DNA from 2 places in the Thalassobacillus hwangdonensis genome. Region 2 is predicted to be linked to the other one. Evidence: a T-box and tRNA genes for the amino acid it is inferred to sense, from the RefSeq annotation. Region 2 holds a T-box; the other holds one or more tRNA genes.
What was found. A T-box is a leader RNA that pairs with one kind of tRNA and senses whether it is charged. The one in region 2 lies ahead of ileS (isoleucine--tRNA ligase), so its partner is inferred to be a tRNA-Ile.
Positions count from the first base shown of each region.

Region 1: it encodes a tRNA-Ile, which carries the amino acid that the T-box ahead of ileS (isoleucine--tRNA ligase) is inferred to sense. The anticodon was not compared.

Region 1 is NZ_JBHTKL010000001.1:1,135,365-1,138,774, forward strand. Features, by position in the region: gene ACFQ2J_RS06075 (MFS transporter) at 1-162, opposite strand, end outside; gene ACFQ2J_RS06080 (superoxide dismutase) at 302-913, opposite strand; tRNA gene ACFQ2J_RS06085 (tRNA-Phe) at 1,136-1,208, opposite strand; tRNA gene ACFQ2J_RS06090 (tRNA-Ser) at 1,478-1,570, opposite strand; tRNA gene ACFQ2J_RS06095 (tRNA-Ile) at 1,581-1,657, opposite strand; tRNA gene ACFQ2J_RS06100 (tRNA-His) at 1,661-1,736, opposite strand; tRNA gene ACFQ2J_RS06105 (tRNA-Met) at 1,776-1,852, opposite strand; tRNA gene ACFQ2J_RS06110 (tRNA-Asn) at 1,862-1,936, opposite strand; gene ACFQ2J_RS06115 (Na/Pi cotransporter family protein) at 2,176-3,410, opposite strand, start outside.
Region 2 is NZ_JBHTKL010000001.1:501,172-504,581, reverse strand. Features, by position in the region: gene ileS (isoleucine--tRNA ligase) at 1-1,506, opposite strand, end outside; T-box leader at 1,572-1,795, opposite strand; gene ACFQ2J_RS02705 (DivIVA domain-containing protein) at 1,854-2,369, opposite strand; gene ACFQ2J_RS02700 (YlmH family RNA-binding protein) at 2,461-3,240, opposite strand; gene ACFQ2J_RS02695 (YggT family protein) at 3,342-3,410, opposite strand, start outside.

The DNA of each region.
Region 1 (3,410 bases), 630 kb from region 2:
AATGGCTGTGTACTCACCACTCGTCTGCTTCCAAAGATAAACGTTGACGAATGTATTGGAAAGGAAAATCCCTAATGAGTAAAGGCCACCGATCAACAATAGCAACAATAAATCACGATTGACTTCTGTTGGTCCTAAAATCGTACGAAATAACTTATTCATATCTCCAATCTCCTTTACATACCGTTAGTTTTCACAAATGAAAAGGAGATATACGAAACGATTAGGATGGAGGCTACAAGTATCTACAGGCATAAGAAAAAGCGCAGGCTTATTCGCCTACGCTTTCATGTGTCATTTATTATTTAGCTGCGTCAAAACGCTTGGAAACTTCGTCCCAATTTACAACGTTCCAGAATGCAGAAACGTAGTCAGGGCGTTTGTTCTGATATTTCAGGTAATACGCGTGCTCCCAAACATCAAGTCCAAGGATAGGAGTTTTACCTTCCATCAAAGGAGTGTCCTGGTTTGGCGTATCTGTAACTTCAAGGTTGCCATTATTGACAACAAGCCATGCCCAACCGGAGCCGAAGCGTCCTTTTGCAGCATTTTCGAATTTCTCTTTGAAGCTTTCTAAGCTTCCGAACGTATCATTGATTTTATCAGCAAGTTCACCAGATGGTGCACCGCCGCCATTCGGAGACATTACTGTCCAGAATAGGTTGTGGTTCGCAGCTCCGCCACCGTTGTTGCGTACTGCAGTACGGATATTTTCAGGTACAGCGTCAAGATTACCTAAAAGATCTTCAAGGGACTTGCTTTCTAGATCCGCATGTCCTTCCACCGCATTGTTAAGCTTAGTTACATAAGCGTTGTGGTGCTTCGTATGGTGGATGTTCATCGTTTCCTTATCGATGTGTGGTTCAAGTGCGTCGTAAGCATAAGGTAGTTCTGGTAGTTCAAATTTAGCCATAATGAAAATTCCTCCTTTATATTTATGTACATTAGAAGCTTCATGAAAAATGTTGCCTCTAATGCAACATTACCAAAGTGGTATGACCCATGCAAATCTTTTGCACATGAAAAGAAGGCCAAAAAATCGGCTCCGTAAATATTAATACCCATTGGGAATCATTTCAAACATGAAAAAACAGATAATAAAAAAACAAGCATCTCTGCTTGTTCTGGTTGAAAGTGGCTTGGGACGGAATCGAACCGCCGACACACGGATTTTCAGTCCGTTGCTCTACCGACTGAGCTACCAAGCCATAATAGTGAAAATTTGATTAATAGTATTTCCGCGACGTTCACGTGAATGTGCTCGTCGTTCGACTCGTTCTAGTTAGCCTCTGGCTTAATGTGTGGTGTTGAACTCCTCGCAAAGCCTACGCTGAAGATAATTCAAGAGGTTTACGGCTTCGCTACCAAGCCGGTGCTCTGATTTGTGTGAGACTGGTATTTGGTCACTCAAGTCTCTTGGTTCATTTTGGCTGTTCTCTTATTTTGGATGAGTTATTTTCTTCCTAAAAATAAAAAATGGCGGAGGAGGAGGGATTCGAACCCCCGCGGGCCGTGAAGCCCCTGTCGGTTTTCAAGACCGATCCCTTCAGCCGGACTTGGGTACTCCTCCGTCATATATATGGTGGACCCTGCAGGACTCGAACCTGCGACCGATCGGTTATGAGCCGATAGCTCTAACCAGCTGAGCTAAGGGTCCACATGGGGCGACCGGTGGGGATCGAACCCACGGATGCCGGAACCACAATCCGGTGCGTTAACCACTTCGCCACGACCGCCATGTGAATGATAAGTATTTAATTAATGAAACATATGTATGGTAGCGGCGGAGGGGATCGAACCCCCGACCTCACGGGTATGAACCGTACGCTCTCGCCAGCTGAGCTACACCGCCATGATCTCTTGGCTCCACCGGCAAGATTCGAACTTGCGACCGATCGGTTAACAGCCGATTGCTCTACCACTGAGCTACGGTGGATCAATATAAATAAGGATGTCATTGAGCTTGTCAGTTTTTAAAAAAATCTCTTGTGCATATGTAACTTCATTGAAGCGACAAGATTTAATATATCATGTCTCAGCACTTCTGTCAAAGGTATTTTTCAGAAGCTTTGTTAAGCGACAAAAATAATATAGCATGTTCTATCCGTTCATTCAACAATTTTTTCACTAAAAAAGAAGCGTACTCCTCGTTTGAGGAATACGCTTCTTACTGAGTTACTGTTCAGCTAGAACTTCTTCTGCAATATTGACGGCATGGTCCCCGATACGCTCAAGGTTGCTGATGATATCAACGAACACGATACCAGCCTGTCCAGAGCATAGTCCTTCATTCAGACGGATGATGTGCTTCTTGCGGTAAGCACGTTCCATTTGGTCAATTTGATCTTCCTTCTGCACAACGGCAAGTGCTTCTTCTCTATCCATATTTTCAAGCGCTCGCATCGCCTGCTTCACAGTCATCAAGGTTAGACTGATCATATCGTTTAAATCTTCATTTGCTTGTTCAGTAAGGTCCACTTTATTGGAGATCTTATAATCGATCAATTCGACAATATTTTCAAAGTGGTCACCAATTCGCTCGATGTCTCTGACAGAGTCCATCAATGCAGAGTGTTTATGACTTTCTTCATCAGAAAGCGGTGCTGATGATAGCTCGACTAGATAATCCGTAATCTTACGGTCGAGGTTATTCAAAGCATCCTCGATCTGCAGCGCCACTTCCGCATGCTTTTGTTTATGGTTATTCAGGTAATAACTTGTTTCTTCAAGTCCTTTATACGCATACTCACCCATGCGAATTACTTCTTCTTTCGCCTGATCCAGGGCAAGTGATGGAGATTGCTCAATGAAAATCGGATCAAGATGACGTGGTTTGAATTCTACAATAGAATCTTTACCTGGGATGACTTTCACAACAATCCAAGCCAATACTGCAATAAACGGGAATTGCAGAATCGTATTTGCAATATTGAAAGATCCGTGGGCAAATGCAATCGTCATCTCTGGTTCAAGGTCAAATTGGTTTCTTAAGAATTCGACATAAATCGTAAATGGCTTCAATAACAATAGGAACAGAACTGCACCTAGAACGTTGAATATTACGTGAACGGCTGCGGCACGTCTTGCTCCTACACTTGCACCGATAGCTGCAAGTACTGCTGTGATGGTTGTACCGATGTTATCACCGAATAGTACCGGCAAGGCTGCATCAATATCCATCAGCCCTTGTCCATAGAATTCTTGTAAAATACCGATGGTTGCACTGGAACTTTGTACGATTACAGTGAAAACTGTTCCAATTACAACACCAAGGATCGGGTTGTCACTCATGCTAACCGTCAGGTCATGGAATGTCTGAAGATCACGTAGCGGCTTAACCCCACCACTCATCACTTCCAGACCAAAGAAGAGCGCACCGAAACCAAATAGCGTCTGACCAATATAGGTGA
Region 2 (3,410 bases):
CAGGTCCTTTGCTTCCCGTTCGAACCATACGTTCGATCCGTGTTCACGGAATAGATCCGAAACATGCTGGATCGTTTCATCTGTGATGATCGGAGTGCCGTCTTCTCCATAGAATACCGGAATCGGTACACCCCATGTACGCTGACGGGAGATACACCAATCTTCACGGTCACGGACCATGTTATACAGACGCGTTTCTCCCCATTTCGGAACCCACTTTACATTTTTGATTTCATCCAGCAATGTATCGCGGAAATCCTTGATGGATGCGAACCACTGGTCCGTCGCACGGAAAATGGTCGGTTTCTTCGTTCTCCAGTCATGCGGGTAGGAGTGTGTGATGAATTCCAGCTTTACAAGTGCGCCGACTTCCTGGAGCTTTTCTGTGATCGGTTTGTTAGCAGCATCATAGAATTGTCCTTCATAGCCAGGAGCTTCTTCTGTGAATACCCCTTTTTCATCTACTGGGCAAAGGACATCAAGATCATATTTCTTACCGACCCAGAAGTCATCTTCCCCGTGTCCAGGGGCAGTATGGACACAACCTGTTCCACCTTCCACAGTTACGTGATCCCCAAGGATTACGAGTGACTCACGGTCATACAGTGGGTGCTTCGTCGTGATATATTCTGCTTCTTTTCCTTTGAACGTCTTGACTACCTGAGGGTTTTCCCAGCCAATCTTTTCAGCGACATCGTCCAACAGATCTTCAGCTACTACGAATTTATCTTCTCCTGCTTCAACCACTACATAATTGTAGGCAGGATTTAATGCAATTCCCATGTTGGAAGGAATCGTCCAAGGGGTCGTCGTCCAGATGACGAACTTCTCTCCACCTTCAAGCAGCTCTTTGCCATCTTTGACTTCGAATGCTACATAGATGGATGGAGAACGTTTATCCTGGTACTCAATTTCTGCTTCCGCAAGTGCGGACTCAGAAGAAGGTGACCAGTAAACAGGCTTCAAGCCTTTATAGATGTAACCTTGTTTGGCCATTTCACCGAATACTTTGATCTGTTCAGCCTCATAGTCCTTATTCAAGGTTACGTAAGGATTATCCCAGTCCCCGCGAACTCCAAGCCGCTTGAACTCGCTGCGCTGATTATCCAGCTGCCCCATCGCGTACTCGGCACATTTCTGACGGAACTCTGCAACCGTCATTTTTTTGCGGTCGAACTTTTTCTTCTTTGTCAAAGCCGTTTCAATCGGAAGACCATGTGTGTCCCAACCAGGAACATAGGGAGCATTGTAGCCTGACATCGATTTGTAGCGGACAATGAAGTCTTTCAGAGATTTATTCAACGCATGGCCCATGTGCAATGCGCCGTTCGCATATGGAGGTCCATCATGCAATACGAAGAACGGACGGTCCTTCGTACGTTCTTGCACTTTTCCATAGATATCCATTTCGTCCCACTGCTTCTGCATATCAGGCTCTCGATTCGGAAGATTTCCACGCATCGGGAAATCCGTTTTCGGCATAAGTAATGTCTCTTTATAATTCACTTCAATTTCCTCCTCTTTTCAACTACCATTGACTCAATACAATAAAAAAAGCCTTCTTCATCCCAAAAAGGGACGAGAAAGCTCGCGGTACCACCCTTATAGAAAATCCGATAGCAGATTTCCCACTCAGTTCATTCGTAACGTGAATCAAACGTCCATTTCTACTCATCGCTTTTCGAATGGAAACTCAAGGGTGATTTTCCAAAAGGGGCTGCTCCGGACTCGCACCATCTCCGGATCGCTCAAACTGCCAGGGGACCTTTCGTACTTTCCCTATCATTGTCTTGACTTCATTAAGATTTGTATAATTTCATGTTAATGAATTATATGTAATTTTACAAATGAAGTCAAGATTTATTTTCTACAAGCTCTTTTCTGAATGTGTCTTCATCCTCCATCTCCGTATCAAGCAAGTGGTCCCAATCTTCAGTCTGGATCATATCCAGCTGAGCTTCCACAAGCATACGGAGGCGGTTTTTGAAAACTTTCGCCTGCTTCTTCAATTCTTCGACTTCAATGGCAATACGGTGGGATCTCGTCAACGCTTCGTTAATGATGCGGTCTGCATTCTTTTCCGCTTCTTTCACGATCAGTTTGGATTCTTTCGTAGCGTTGTTTTTCACTTCTTCAGCGGTTTCCTGTGCAACAAGGATCGATTTATTCAATGTCGTTTCTATATTGGTGAAGTGTCCAAGGCGATCGTTTAGTTGATTGACTTGCTCTTCCAATCCCTTTTTCTCGCGGATTACCATCTCATAATCTTTGATGACCTGATCCAGAAACTCATTTACTTCGTCCTCATCATAGCCTCTGAAACCTCTGGTGAATTCTTTGTTATGGATATCAAGTGGTGTTAATGGCACACCGGCCACCTCCTCAGTATAGTCATATGAACATATATCTAGTACTTTAAATTTCGACAAAAAAAGGTCGATTCCTTCTTTCCACCTGATTTTATTTTAATTTCGAAGTGGTAATCCTGAATTTTTCCTTTTTTGTAGTTCCATGTACTTCCACCAATTTACTCCGACCTTTTTTACGGACGGATATCATATCACCCGATTCGAGCTGGAATGAAGTATCCTCGACTACGCGAAAGTTTACTTTCACGTGGCCCTTTTCAATCAGTAATCCGGCATTTTGTCGTGATATACGATAAATCTCTTTCACGATTACATCAAGCCGCAAAGACGAAACCGTAGTTTCTGCCGATTCCCAAACATCTGTACTTTGCAGCATCTGATCAAATGATTTCACTTCAAATTGGATGTTCGCTTTTTTAACACCGGTCATATTCATACGTATGTAATCAACAATATCACCAGTAGCTACGATCTGGATGACTCCATCCCGAACGATGAGATCTCCTACCTTTTTTCGTTTGATTCCCAGTGACATGAAAGCACCCAGGACGTCCCGGTGCGTCAAGGTGATGAATTTCTGGGGATAGACTGCTTCCAGGAGTACCAGGTCGAAGTCTTTCTCATCCACTGTTTCATAATAAGGAGCAAGAATGGCGCGTTTTCTTTCTGCACCTTTTCCCCCGAAAAAATCCAATGTAAAATCAGGGTGCTTTCCGATTACTGTTTTAAAGATTAATTGTTCTCTCGGATCGAGGAATTCGGTTAGCTTAGGGATGAAGCTTCTTTCCACTTCTGTTTGCCATGACAGAATCTGATCGATGAACGGCCGTTCCTCTTTTCTGAAATGTTGGTAGATATCCAATTTAATCACCTGCCAATCGTGGGGACGTTTTTCTGATCGCTATAAACTATGTGAAAATACAAATAGTAAAGCGTTGTGTAGGACACGCAGCTTTACTATCACAGTTTCTATCATATAGTCAAAAGCATGAAGTACAATTCTCTCAAGCCCATGGAAGCGAAATTCAATACGAGAATCGC